DNA from 3 places in the Micromonospora sp. WMMC250 genome. Region 1 is predicted to be linked to each of the others. Evidence: predicted binding sites of a transcription regulator. Region 1 holds the regulator's gene; each other region holds the start of a gene.
What was found. The regulator HrcA, encoded in region 1, represses chaperone genes, less so after heat shock. The targets are predictions, from matches to a motif close to GGTTNGCACNCTCNNNNNGAGNGTGCNAACC.

Region 1 (4,491 bases):
CTCCGGGCCGACCACCAGGACGATCTCACCGGCGGTCGGCAGGTCGGCGGTGGTCAGCCGCTCGTCGGCCTCCTCGTGCAGCACGAACCCGGCGGCGGCACCGGCGATCCGACGGGCCACGGTGGCGGTCGACTCGTCGGGCGAGCCGGCCACCACCGGCAACCACGGCCGGCGGGCCTGCTTGGCTGCCTCCCGGGCGGTCGCCACCCACTTCTCCCGCGCGCGTACGCCCCGGTCACCGCGCCACTGGGTCACCGAGCGCGAGGCCGCCCACGGCACGATCTCGTCGACGCCGACCTCGGTCATCGCCTGCACCGCCAACTCGCCCCGGTCGCCCTTCGCGATGCCCTGCACGGTGACGATCCGGGGTACGGGCGCGTCCACGTACCCCCGGGAGGTGATGGTGACCTCCAGGCTGCCCCGGCCGACGGCGGTGACCACGGCGGCGGCGGTGCCGCCCCGCCCGTCGGCGAGCAGCAGCTCCTCCCCGACGCGCAGCCGCTGCACGGTGGCCGCGTGGTGCCCCTCCGGGCCGTCCAGGGTCAGCGCGTCGCCGGTGGGCAGCGCCTCGACCAGGAACAGCGGTGCGGACACCTCAGGCGTGCCCGTTGAACGCGTCGCGCATCCGGGAGAAGAAGCCGCCCTGCTTGGATAACTCGGCGACCTCCTCACCGCGGGTCTTGGCGAAGTCGCGCAGCATCTTCTCCTGGTCCGGGTCGAGCTTGGTCGGGGTCCGCACGTCCAGGTGCACGTAGAGGTCGCCCCGGCCGGTGCCGCGCAGGTGCGGTACGCCCCGGGCGCGCAGTCGCAGCGTGCTGGCCGGCTGGGTGCCGGCCTTGACGTCGACGGTCTCCTCGCTGTCCAGGGTCTTGATGGTCAGCCGGGTGCCCAGCGCCGCCGCGGTCATCGGCACGGTGACCCGGCAGTGCAGGTCGTCGCCCTTGCGGGAGTAGACGTCGTGCGGTCGCTCGTGGATCTCCACGTAGAGGTCGCCGGCGGTGCCGCCACCCGGGCCGACCTCGCCCTGCTGGGCCAGCCGGATCCGCATGCCGTCCTCGACACCGGCCGGGATCTTGACGGTCAGCGAGCGGCGGGTGCGCACCCGGCCGTCGCCGGCGCAGGTGGGGCAGGGGTGCGGGATGGTCGTGCCGTAGCCCTGGCACACCGTGCACGGCCGGGCGGAGACCACCTGGCCGAGGAAGGTGCGCTGCACCGACTGCACCTCGCCCCGACCGGCACACGCCTCGCAGGTCGCCAGGTGGGTGCCGGCGGCCGTGCCGGCGCCGGAGCAGGTGGTGCAGAGCACTGCGGTGTCGACGGTGATCGGCGCCTCGACGCCGAACGCCGTCTCGTGCAGGTCGAGTTCGAGTCGCAGGATGGCGTCGGCGCCCGGACGGGTACGCGGGCGCGGGCCACGGGCGTTGCCCCCGGCTCCGCCGAAGAACGCGTCCATGATGTCCTGGAAACCGACGAACGGGCCGGCGCCGCCGGGACCACCGGGGCCTCCCGCGCCACCGCCGCCCGGGGCGAGCGGGTCGCCACCCAGGTCGACGATCTGCCGCTTCCGGTCGTCCGAGAGGACCTCGTACGCGGCGTTGATGTCCTTGAACTTCTCCTGAGCCTCCGGGTCCGGATTGACGTCCGGGTGGAACTGGCGCGCCAGCTTGCGGTAGGCGCGCTTGATCTCGTCATCGGAGGCTTCCCGGCTCACACCGAGAATGCCGTAGTAGTCCCTGGCCACTGCGTTCCGTGTCCTCATGTTCGTCTCGCGTTGCGCCGATCCGGCAGCCGCCGGCCGTCGGCCCTGACTGGTCAGTTCTGGGCCAGCAACTCGCCCACGTAGCGTGCCACGGCGCGCACCGTGGCGATGTTGCCGGGGTAGTCCATCCGGGTGGGCCCCAGCACCCCCAGACCGCCGACGATCGTCGCGCCCGGGCCGTAGCCGGTGCTGACCACCGACGCGGCCCGCAGGTTGTCGAACTCGTTCTCGTCGCCGATCAGCACCCGGGTCGTGCTCGGCTCGGTCTCACCGATGAGCTTGAGGAGCACGACCTCCTCCTCCAGGGCCTCGAGGATCGGCCGCAGGGAACCCTGGAAGTCGAGCAGGCCACCCCGGGTGAGGTTCGCGGTGCCGGCCAGCGCGATGCGTTCCTCGTGCCGCTCGACGAGCGTCTCGAGCAACACCGTGGAGAGCATCGTCATCATCGGCCGCAGCTGGGCCGGTGCCTCCTCGACCAATGCCTGCACCAGTGGTGGCGTGTCGGACAGCCGGGCTCCGGCCAGCTTCTCGTTGACCAGCCGACGCAGGTCGGTGACGTCGTCGGCGGGCACCGGCCCGGGCAGCTCCACCAGCCGCTGCTCCACCCGCCCGGTGTCGGCGATCATGACGAGCATCAGCCGGGTGGTGGAGATCGGCACCAGCTCCAGGTGCCGCACCGAGGATCGGGCCAGCGACGGGTACTGCACGACGGCCACCTGCCGCGTCAACTGGGCGAGCAGCCGCACCGTGCGGTGCACCACGTCGTCGAGGTCCACCGCCCCGACCAGGAAGCGCTCGATGGCCCGGCGCTCGGCCGGGCTGAGCGGCTTGACCCGGGACAACCGGTCGACGAAGAGTCGGTAACCGCGGTCGGTGGGCACCCGGCCGGCACTCGTGTGCGGTTGCCGGATGTAACCCTCCTCCTCCAGCACGGCCATGTCGTTGCGGACCGTGGCCGGGGAGACCCCGAGCTGGTGCCGCTCGACCAGCGCCTTGCTGCCAACCGGCTCCTGGGTGGAGACGTAGTCCTCGACGATGGCGCGGAGCACGGCGAGTTTGCGGTCGTCGAGACCCATCCTCCGCACCTCCTGTCGCACGTCGGCCGCCGGCTTCCTGAGCCGGCCGGGCCGTCCTGGCACTCGACTGTAGCGAGTGCCAGTCTACGTCGAGGTACCCGTCGACGCGATGATCAACGGCGGCCCGTCGGTGCGGCCCGCGCCACCCCGCCGGACCCGAACGGCCCACACTGCCGGGAGGTGTTGCTCTGGTGCGGCGTTGCCAGATGCCCCTACCGTGACATCCATGACTGAACCTCCTCGCCCTCCCGGCGCGGGTGACCCCGGCAACTACCCGCCGGAGCCGACCTCCCCGGGTTCGTACCCGTCGGCCGAGCCACCCACCGCACCACTGTCCGGGGCACCCGGCCCGGGCGGCTATCCCCCGCCCGGTGGCTATCCGCCGCCCACCGGTGACCAACCGCCGTCAGGCGGCTACCCTCCGGCGGGCGGCTACCCTCCGCCCGGGGGCTATCCCCCGCCCGGCGGCTACCCGACCGGCGGCGCGTACGGCGGCCCCGGCGGCGGCTTCGCCAACAACGAGGACAAGACCTGGGCGCTCGTCGCGCACTTCGGCGGCGCCGCCGGCATGATCATCAGCGGCGGCGTGCTCGGCTGGATCGGCCCGCTGGTCGCCATGCTGGCCCGGGGCAACCAGTCCCCCACCGTGCGGACGCACGCCGTGGCGGCGCTGAACTTCCAGCTCATCTGGTCGATCGTCGGCCTGATCGGCTGGGTGCTGTCCTGCATCCTGATCGGCTTCATCGGGGTCGGCGCGGCCATCATCCTCGGTGCCGTGTTCGGCATCATCGCCGGCATCAAGGCCAACGAGGGACAGCTCTACCGCTACCCGCTCTCGGCGAGCTTCGTCAAGTGAGACCTCGGGCCGGCCGCTCCCCCGGCCGGCCCGCCCCGCTCAGGGCAGCAGGTCGCGCACGACGGCGTCGGCGAGCAGCCGCCCGCGCAACGTGAGCACGGCCCGGCCGGCCGCGTACTCGTCGGCGGCCAGCAGGCCGTCGGCCAGCGCCCGCTCGGCGCCCGCCCGGCCGGCGGCGTCGAGCACTGTCAACGGCAGTCCGCTGGCGAGGCGCAGCCGCAACATCACGTCCTCCATGTGCGCCTCGTCGGCAGTGAGCACCTCCCGGGCGAGGCCCGGAGACGCGCCGGCGGCCAGCCGCTGGGCGTACGCGGAGGGGTGTTTGACGTTCCACCACCGCACGCCGCCGACGTGGCTGTGTGCTCCCGGCCCCAGCCCCCACCAGTCCGCCCCGGTCCAGTAGAGCAGGTTGTGCCGGCACCGGGCCTCGTCGGTGGCCGCCCAGTTGGAGACCTCGTACCAGGAGAGTCCGGCCGCGTCGAGCGCGGCCTCCGCAGCCAGGTAGCGGTCCGCGGCCACGTCGTCACTGGGGTACGCCAGCTCGCCGCGCTTCATCCGGGCGGCGAGCCGGGTACCGTCCTCGACGATCAGCGCGTACGCGCTCACGTGGTCCACCCCGGCGGCCACCACCTGCTCCAACGAGGCGGCGAAGTCCTCGGCCCGCTCGCCCGGCGTCCCGTAGATCAGGTCCAGGTTCACGTGCTCGAACCCGGCGTCGCGGGCTTCCAGAGCGGCGGCGGTGGCCCGGCCGGCGCTGTGTTTGCGGTCCAGGATCGCCAGCACCCCCGGCGACGCGGACT
Region 2 (4,491 bases), 910 kb from region 1:
CTGAAATATGCCCGATTTGCGGTCGTGCACGGCTGTCACTCCTCGTGTAGCGTGCGATTTCGGTCACCGCTTTCAATGGCCGTCATCGATTGCTGAGGCGGTGGTCCGATGGCGTCCGGCTGTGCCGGTGCGCCGGGCAGGCAACGCCGCACAGAGTGAGGGAAGTGGCACCGTGGCACAGGGTTCCGTGAAGTGGTTCAACGCCGAAAAGGGTTACGGCTTCATCGCCGTCGACGGCGGTCAGGACGTGTTCGTCCACTTCTCCGCTATCGAGATGGACGGCTACAAGGCGTTGGAGGACGGCCAGCGGGTGGAGTTCGAGATCGCGCAGGGCCAGAAGGGTCCGCAGGCGGAACACGTACGCGTCATCGGCTGAATGTCGCGCACCCGCAGCCCCGCGCGTCGGGGCAGCGGCACGGGCGCGCAACCGGGAAGATCGTGAACCGTTCCAGCCGATGCTGAGGAGCGTTCATGACCGACCAGCCACCCTCGTCCACCCCACCCTCCGGGTCGGGTGAGCCGGGCCCGTCCGACCCGACCCAGAGCCAACCCGGCCCTGCCGGTCCGCCGCCGGGTGGGGAGCCAGGCGTGCCGCCGGCCGGCCCTCCGCCGGGGTGGGACCACGCGCAGGGCACCTGGGGTGCGGGCGGTCCGCTGCCGGGTGCGGATCCGGCGCAGGGCACCTGGGGTCCGCCGCCGCAGGGTTGGGTGTTTCCGCCCACCGGGGGCTACCCGCCCGGTGCCGGTCCCTACGGCGGGCAGCAGTGGCAGCCTGGGCCGCCGGTCGGGTGGTACCCGCCCGGTTACGGCTTCGACCCGAACGATCCCCTGGTCACGCCGCCCGGTGCCGGCATCGGCGGCTGGTTCAGCAGGTGCGGAGAGGTGCTGCGCCGGGGCTGGCGGCAGTTGGTGCCCATCATGCTGCTCACCCAGGTGTTGCCGGCGGCGGTGCTGTCGGTGATCTCTCTCGGGTTGGACCCGTCGGCCACCTGGGCGGCCGAGGTCGAGACGAGTTCGACAGCGGCGCTGCCGGACAACTTCGTCGCGGAGCTGGCGGGTCTCCTGGCCGTGCTGGTCGGCGGAAGTTTGGTGATCGGCCTGGTGCAGGCCGTCGGGTGGGCCGCCGGCAGCTGGGTGATCACCCGGCAGGCCGTCGGTCAGCCGGCCGGCCTCGACTCCGCGCTGCGGTACGGCCTTCGTCGGGCGCTCGGGCTGTGGGGCTGGACCCTGCTGGTCAGTCTGCTCATCGGCATCGGAGTCTGCTTCTGCGTCCTACCGGGCATCTACCTGGCGTTCGCGCTGAGCATGGCCGGCCCGGTCTACCTCTTCGAGCGCCACAACCCGATCGGCCGATCCTTCCGGATGTTCCACGACCGGCTCGGCCTGCTGCTCGGTCGGGTGGCGCTGGTGGCCCTCGCGGTGATCGTCGTCAGTTTCGTCGCCAGCACCATCGAAGGGTTCGGCACCGCCGCGTTCGGTACGGACCCCTTCGCCTCGGCGGGCACCGCGGTCGGCGCGGTGGTGGTGATCGGAGTCACCGCCGTGCTGGCCCTGCCGGCCCACCTCGCCCAGTTGATCGGTCTGCTGCTCACGTACACCGAGCAGCGCGCCCATGAGGCGCCGGTGAACGCTGCCGGACTGGCCGCGGAACTCGGCTGAGCGGCCTCATCGTGCTTGCACTCGGCAGGGGAGAGTGCTAAACAAGTCATTGGCACTCGCATACCGTGAGTGCCAATGGTCGGGACGGTGGGGCCAGGTTGCACCGGCGTGGAGACGCCGGGGCGGCACATGGCCGGTCGTCGCGGGCTATCCGGCCCGGCCGAAGGACGTCGTCGTCGCCAGGTGGCGACGTCCCAAGGTGCGTACACCAGGCGGCCCATCCGAGGCACACATCTCGGGTGGCCCGTGAGTGTCCAGGAGGACAACGCCGTATGGCCAAGATGATCGCGTTCGACGAAGAGGCGCGCCGCGGCCTCGAGCGGGGCATGAACCAGCTCGCCGACGCCGTAAAGGTGACCCTCGGCCCCAAGGGCCGCAACGTCGTGCTCGAGAAGAAGTGGGGTGCCCCCACCATCACCAACGATGGTGTGAGCATCGCCAAGGAGATCGAGCTCGAGGACCCGTACGAGAAGATCGGCGCTGAGCTGGTCAAGGAGGTCGCCAAGAAGACCGACGACGTTGCCGGTGACGGCACGACGACGGCGACCGTCCTGGCCCAGGCCCTGGTTCGCGAGGGCCTGCGCAACGTGGCCGCCGGCGCCAACCCGATGGCCCTGAAGCGGGGCATCGAGGCCGCGGTCGCGAGCGTCTCGGAGGAGCTGTCCAAGCTCGCCAAGGACGTCGAGACCAAGGAGCAGATCGCCTCCACCGCCTCCATCTCCGCTGGTGACAGCACCGTCGGCGAGATCATCGCCGAGGCGATGGACAAGGTCGGCAAGGAAGGCGTCATCACCGTCGAGGAGAGCAACACCTTCGGGCTGGAGCTGGAGCTCACCGAGGGTATGCGCTTCGACAAGGGCTACATCTCGGCCTACTTCATGACCGACCCGGAGCGTATGGAGGCCGTCTTCGACGACCCGTACATCCTGATCGCCAACAGCAAGATCTCGTCGGTGAAGGACCTGCTCCCGATCCTGGAGAAGGTCATGCAGTCGGGCAAGCCGCTGCTGATCATCGCCGAGGACCTGGAGGGCGAGGCTCTCGCCACCCTGGTGGTCAACAAGGTCCGTGGCACCTTCAAGTCGGTCGCCGTCAAGGCGCCGGGCTTCGGTGACCGCCGCAAGGCCATGCTGACCGACATCGCCATCCTCGCCGGTGGCCAGGTCATCAGCGAGGAGGTCGGCCTCAAGCTCGACGCCGCCAGCCTCGACATGCTGGGCCGCGCCCGCAAGGTCGTGGTGACCAAGGACGAGACCACCATCGTCGACGGTGCCGGTGACGCCGAGCAGATCCAGGGCCGGGTCAACCAGATCCGGGCCGAGATCGACAAGAGCGACTCCGACTACGACCGGGAGAAGCTGCAGGAGCGGCTGGCCAAGCTGGCCGGCGGCGTTGCGGTCATCAAGGTCGGCGCGGCCACCGAGGTCGAGCTCAAGGAGCGCAAGCACCGCATCGAGGACGCCGTTCGCAACGCGAAGGCCGCCGTCGAGGAGGGCATCGTCCCGGGTGGTGGCGTCGCGCTGGTCCAGGCCGGCAAGACTGCCTTCGACAAGCTCGACCTGGTCGGCGACGAGGCGACCGGTGCGAACATCGTCAAGGTCGCGCTGGACGCCCCGCTGCGGCAGATCGCCGTCAACGCCGGCCTCGAGGGCGGCGTCGTGGTGGAGAAGGTCCGTAACCTCGAGTCGGGTCACGGCCTCAACGCCGCCAACGGCGAGTACGTCGACCTGCTGGCCGCGGGCATCATCGACCCGGCCAAGGTGACGCGCTCCGCGCTGCAGAACGCCGCTTCCATCGCGGCGCTGTTCCTCACCACCGAGGCCGTTGTCGCGGACAAGCCGGAGAAGACCCCGGCTGCCCCGGCTGGCCCGGGTGGCGGGGACATGGACTTCTGAGTCCAGTTCCGACACACCGAACGGGGCGGGCCGCTGACGCGGTCCGCCCCGTTCGTCGTCAGGTCGGTAGGGGGCGCTGGTTGCGCCGTTTCCGCGTCCGGTCGTACGGCGGAAGCAGCTGGATCGGGGCGTCCACCATCTCGCGCGGCTCCTCGACCACCGGCGGCTCCCCGTCGGTGGTCATCTCGGCAAGTTGCTCGGCATCGCCGTAGTCGAGCCGGTCGAACGGCAGTTGGCCGGGGAGCTCGCCGACCGGTTTCCAGGTGATCGGCGGGCCGTCCTCGGTCTGGTCGTCATCCGTGGTCATGGCTGCCTCCTCTACCGAAACGGTAGGGGGCGTCGATGGCCCGATGCGGGCGAATGGATCCATGTCCCGTTTGACGTTTTTATTCCGTCAACGTCCGTCGGTACAGGAAGAAGACCCGCTCGATCCAGGCGCCCGCGCTGCCCGAGTAGAACGGCACCGGGCCCACCCAGCCGATCTGCGCCCGATCCAGCCCGGCCGCCTGCTGATCCCGGAGGCAGCGCCGCAGCAGCACCCCACCGATGCCCGAGCCCTCGGCCGCCGGTGCGGTGCCCATCGGCCCGAACCAGCTCGGCCGCGACGACCCGTACGCGGCGAAGCCGAGCACCTCGCCATCCCGCTCCGCCAGGTGGCAGCCGGCACCGTCACGACCCACCGAACCGCTCAACTCACCGTCCCACGTGCCGCCGAAGGTGGACCGGGCGAACGCGGTGAGCGCCGCCAGATCCCTCGGCTCCGCCCGGCGTACCGTCACGCCCTGGTCGGCCAGCCGACGCTCCGCCGCCTCCGTGGACCGCAGTGCCGGCGACCCGTCGTACGACAGGTCGGCGGTCATGTTCCAGGCGGTCCGGTCCTGCTGGTAGCCCAGCGCGAGGGTGGCGCACACCGCCGGCGTGTAGCGGACGTCGATGC
Region 3 (4,491 bases), 580 kb from region 1:
CGGACGACTTGCTGTCCGGGAGGATCACGCCGATCTTGGGGGTCTTCTTGGAGTCGGTCGAACCAGAGCCGGCGTCGTCGCCGCAGGCGGTCAATCCACCGGTCGCGAGCAGGCCCACGGCGGCGATGGTGAGGATCCCCTTACGCATGTGCAGGGTCCTTTCGGGTGGGGGAGGTGTCGTTTTGTTGTGTCCGGCAACGTATTTCGCGTCACACCGGCTCCACAAGACCGCGCAGGTGCCAAGTTTGTTGGGAGCGATAACAATTCAGCAACGCGACTGTTACTCCCCGGCCATCCCGGAACGGGTCGGCCGTCATGAATGTCGTCAGCGGGTCTGCAGCGGCGCGGTGCGCGCGTCCGTCAGCGCCACCAGATCGGCCGCGGCCAGTTCGAGCTGCAGGCCACGCCGACCAGCCGAGACGTAGATCGTCGGGAGATCCAGCGCGGAATCGTCCAGCACTGTCGGCAACCGGCGGCGTTGCCCGAGCGGGCTGATCCCCCCGCGTACGTAGCCGGTGGCCCGTTCGGCGACCGCCCGCTCGGCCAGCGTCGCCCGCTTGCCGCCGACCGCCGCCGCGAGCGCCTTGAGGTCCAACTCACCGGTGACCGGGACGACCGCGACGGTGAGCCCACCGTCGACTGCGGTCACCAGCGACTTGAAGACGCGCTCCGGTGCCACGCCGAGCGCCACCGCCACCAACGCGCCGTAGTTCGGGGCGTCCGGCGACACCCGGTACGGGTGGGTGCGATGCGCGATCCCGCGCTTGACCAACAGTGCCGTCGCCGGTGTGCCCTGTCCCGCCACATTGACGACGCTAGACCACCGGCTGCCCGATCAGCACCGTCGGTGCGTTCGCGACCCGGGTGAGCACCAGGCTGGCCGAGGCGTCTCCGGTCAGCCGCAGGTCCCGCCGAAGCTGCTCCGGGGTGAGCGCGGAACCCCGCTTGAGGATCTCCACCCGACCCACCCCGCGATCGCGCAGCAGCGCCCGCAGACGCTTGAGCGAGAACGGCAGCACGTCGGTGATCTCCAGGCAGCGCGCGTACGGGGTGGGGGTGGGGCGGTCGGCGTAGAGGTAGGCGATGCTCGGGTCGCCGAGGGTCGCGTCCAGTTCGGCGGCGAGTTCGGCGACGAGGTGCGCCCGTACCACCGCCGGGTCCGGGTCGTACAGGTAGCGACGCGTCGGCCCGACCGGCGCCTCGTCGGCGCCGGAGCCGGTGAGCTGGTGGCGGTGGGTCTCGACGCCCCGCTGCCGGTAGAGCGTGGCGCGGCGGGGCACCTCGGCCAGCTCACCGCACCAGAGCGCGGCCTCGACCAGATCGCCGTCCACACCTACCCACTCCGCCTCCGCGCCCACCGGAATGAGCCCGTGGTCCAGGCCCGGTGCCACCTTCACGACGGTGTGCGGCACCCGCTCGGCCAACCCCGTGACGAAGTCCCACGGCGGGGAGTAGGCGCGTGGGTCGAAGAGCCGACGGCCGGTGCCGGTCGTGCGGCGGGCCGGGTCGCAGAAGACCCCGTCGACCCGGGAGACGTCGAACGCCGTGGCATCCCCGCACTCGACGGTGAACAGGTCGGCCAGTCCGGCCGCCGCGGCGTTGGCGGCGGCCATCGCGGCGGTGACCGGGTCGGCCTCCACCCCGTACACCCGGATGCCGGCGCGGGCGGCGGCCAGCGCGTCGGCGCCGAGGCCGCACCCGAGGTCGGCCAGGGTGCGTACTCCGGCGGCGTGCAGGCGGGCGGCCCGACGGTCGGCGACGACCCGGCGGGTGGCCTGTTCCAGGCCGGGGCGGGTGAGGAACATCCCGGCGGCGGCCGGGCCGAACTTGCCGACCGCCCGGTGGCGCAGCTCGGCCTGGGTGAGCGCCGCGGCGGCCAGCGTCGGCGGCACTCCGGCGGCGCGCAACGCCGAGGCCGCGACCAGTGGATCACCGCCGGCAAGACCGGCCGCCGCCGTGAGCGCGGCCGACCCCTCGGGAGTACGCAGCGCCGCCAGTTGATCGAGATCCACGCGGTCATTCTCCCGGTCGGACCAGGAATCCTGGCTGGCGGGGCGCGACGCGCTGGCACTCTCCTTGACGGAGTGCTAGCCACGGAATAACCTGCGATTAGCACTCTCACCCTGAGGGTGCCAGCTTCCGGGTCTCACGACCCGGGTGCGCAACGCCAGGCGGACCGGCACCCGCGACGACGGCTCCGCCCGGTGGCATGAGGCAGATTGACGCTGGTCGGCCCCGCCGGCCAGCAACGAAACCAGTACCCCAGGAGGGTATGCCCGTGACTACCGCGACCAAGGTTGCGATCAAGCCGCTCGAGGACCGCATCGTGGTCCAGGCGAACGAGGCTGAGACCACCACGGCGTCGGGCATCGTGATCCCCGACACCGCCAAGGAGAAGCCGCAGGAGGGCACCGTCCTCGCTGTGGGCCCGGGGCGCGTCGACGACAACGGCAACCGGGTTCCGGTTGACGTGCAGGTCGGCGACACCGTCCTTTACTCGAAGTACGGCGGCACCGAGGTCAAGTACGCCGGCGAGGAGTACCTGGTGCTCTCCGCCCGCGACGTCCTCGCGGTCATCGAGAAGTAAGCAACCGATCAGTTCCATTGCCCCGGTCCGGCTCGCCGGGCCGGGGCAATGGCGCTTCGAAGGGACATTAATGGCGAAGATCCTGAGCTTCTCGGACGACGCCCGGCACCTGCTGGAGCACGGTGTCAACGCCCTCGCGGACGCGGTCAAGGTCACCCTCGGCCCGCGCGGGCGCAACGTCGTCCTGGACAAGAAATTCGGTGCGCCGACGATCACCAACGATGGTGTGACCATCGCCAAGGAGATCGAGCTCACCAACCCGTACGAGAACCTTGGCGCGCAACTGGTCAAGGAGGTGGCGACCAAGACCAACGACGTCGCCGGCGACGGGACCACCACCGCGACCGTGCTGGCCCAGGCGATGGTTCGCGAGGGTCTGCGCAACGTGACCGCCGGGACCAACCCGGCCGGCCTCAAGCGGGGCATCGACGCGGCGGCCGTCAAGGTCTCCGAGGCGCTGCTCGGCCGTGCCGCCGAGGTCACCAGCAAGGAGTCGATCGCGAACGTGGCGACGATCTCCGCGCAGGACGCCACGATCGGCGACCTGATCGCCGAGGCGATGGAGCGGGTCGGCCGCGACGGTGTCATCACCGTCGAGGAAGGCTCCATGCTGACCACCGAGCTGGACGTGACCGAGGGTCTCCAGTTCGACAAGGGCTTCATCTCGCCGAACTTCGTCACCGACCTGGAGAGCCAGGAGTCCGTCCTCGAGGACGCGTACATCCTGGTCACCACCCAGAAGATCTCGGCGATCGAGGAGCTGCTGCCGCTGCTGGAGAAGGTCCTGCAGAACAGCAAGCCCCTGCTGATCATCGCCGAGGACGTGGACGGCCAGGCGCTCTCCACCCTGGTGGTCAACTCGCTGCGCAAGACCCTCAAGGTCTGCGCGGTCAAGGCCCCGGGCTTCGGTGACCGGCGCAAGGCGATGCTCCAGGACATCGCGATCTCCACGGGTGCCGAGCTGGTCGCCCCGGAGCTGGGCTACAAGCTCGACCAGGTCGGCCTGGAGGTGCTCGGCACCGCTCGGCGCGTCGTGGTCGACAAGGAGAACACCACGATCGTCGACGGCGGCGGCCAGAAGGCCGACGTCGCCGACCGGGTGGCCCAGATCCGCAAGGAGATCGAGGCCTCCGACTCCGACTGGGACCGGGAGAAGCTGGCCGAGCGGCTGGCGAAGCTCTCCGGTGGCATCGCCGTCATCAAGGCCGGCGCCGCCACCGAGGTCGAGATGAAGGAGCGCAAGCACCGCATCGAGGACGCCATCGCGGCGACCAAGGCAGCGGTCGAGGAGGGCACTGTCCCCGGCGGCGGCGCCGCTCTGGTGCAGATCCTCTCGGTGCTCGACGACGACCTGGGCTTCACCGGTGACGAGAAGGTCGGTGTCTCGGTCGTCCGCAAGGCGCTGGTCGAGCCGCTGCGCTGGATCGCTCAGAACGCCGGTCACGACGGCTACGTCGTGACGCAGAAGGTCGCCGACCTCGACTGGGGCAACGGCCTCGACGCCGCCAAGGGCGAGTACGTCGACCTGGTCAAGGCCGGCATCATCGACCCGGTGAAGGTGACCCGCAACGCGGTCACCAACGCCGCCTCGATCGCCGGTCTGCTGCTCACCACGGAGAGCCTCGTGGTGGACAAGCCGGAGCAGGCCGAGCCGGCCGCCGCCGGTGGGCACGGCCACGGTCACGGCCACCAGCACGGTCCGGGCTTCTGACCCGGTAGCGACATCTGTTCCGGGGCACACCGTCGTACGGCGGTGTGCCCCGGTCCGTTCTCGCGCTTGTCAGGTCATTACCGAACGCTGACGTTGTTGGCGACCGGGCGAGATGATCGCGCACACTGGGCCGATGAGCACCACGTCGCGGCGTTACGCCGCGCTGGCCGGAGTGACCGCCGCCGCCGTCGCG

Region 2: the regulator HrcA is predicted to act here: its motif matches at 1,707-1,737, upstream of groL (chaperonin GroEL).
Region 3: the regulator HrcA is predicted to act here: its motif matches at 2,108-2,138, upstream of groES (co-chaperone GroES).

What each region holds. Positions count from the first base shown of each region.
Region 1 covers NZ_JAPZBJ010000002.1:6,398,716-6,403,206, reverse strand. Annotated here, with positions in the region: gene O3438_RS29125 (16S rRNA (uracil(1498)-N(3))-methyltransferase) at 1-594, opposite strand, end outside; gene dnaJ (molecular chaperone DnaJ) at 596-1,741, opposite strand; gene hrcA (heat-inducible transcriptional repressor HrcA) at 1,813-2,835, opposite strand; gene O3438_RS29110 (DUF4870 domain-containing protein) at 3,062-3,691, shown strand; gene hemW (radical SAM family heme chaperone HemW) at 3,731-4,491, opposite strand, start outside.
Region 2 covers NZ_JAPZBJ010000002.1:5,486,398-5,490,888, forward strand. Annotated here, with positions in the region: gene O3438_RS24745 (cold-shock protein) at 173-376, shown strand; gene O3438_RS24750 (hypothetical protein) at 472-1,659, shown strand; gene groL (chaperonin GroEL) at 1,932-3,554, shown strand; gene O3438_RS24760 (hypothetical protein) at 3,613-3,861, opposite strand; gene O3438_RS24765 (GNAT family N-acetyltransferase) at 3,941-4,491, opposite strand, start outside.
Region 3 covers NZ_JAPZBJ010000002.1:5,816,766-5,821,256, forward strand. Annotated here, with positions in the region: gene O3438_RS26375 (sugar ABC transporter substrate-binding protein) at 1-148, opposite strand, end outside; gene ybaK (Cys-tRNA(Pro) deacylase) at 326-805, opposite strand; gene O3438_RS26385 (THUMP-like domain-containing protein) at 816-2,012, opposite strand; gene groES (co-chaperone GroES) at 2,273-2,587, shown strand; gene groL (chaperonin GroEL) at 2,658-4,298, shown strand; gene O3438_RS26400 (molybdopterin-dependent oxidoreductase) at 4,432-4,491, shown strand, end outside.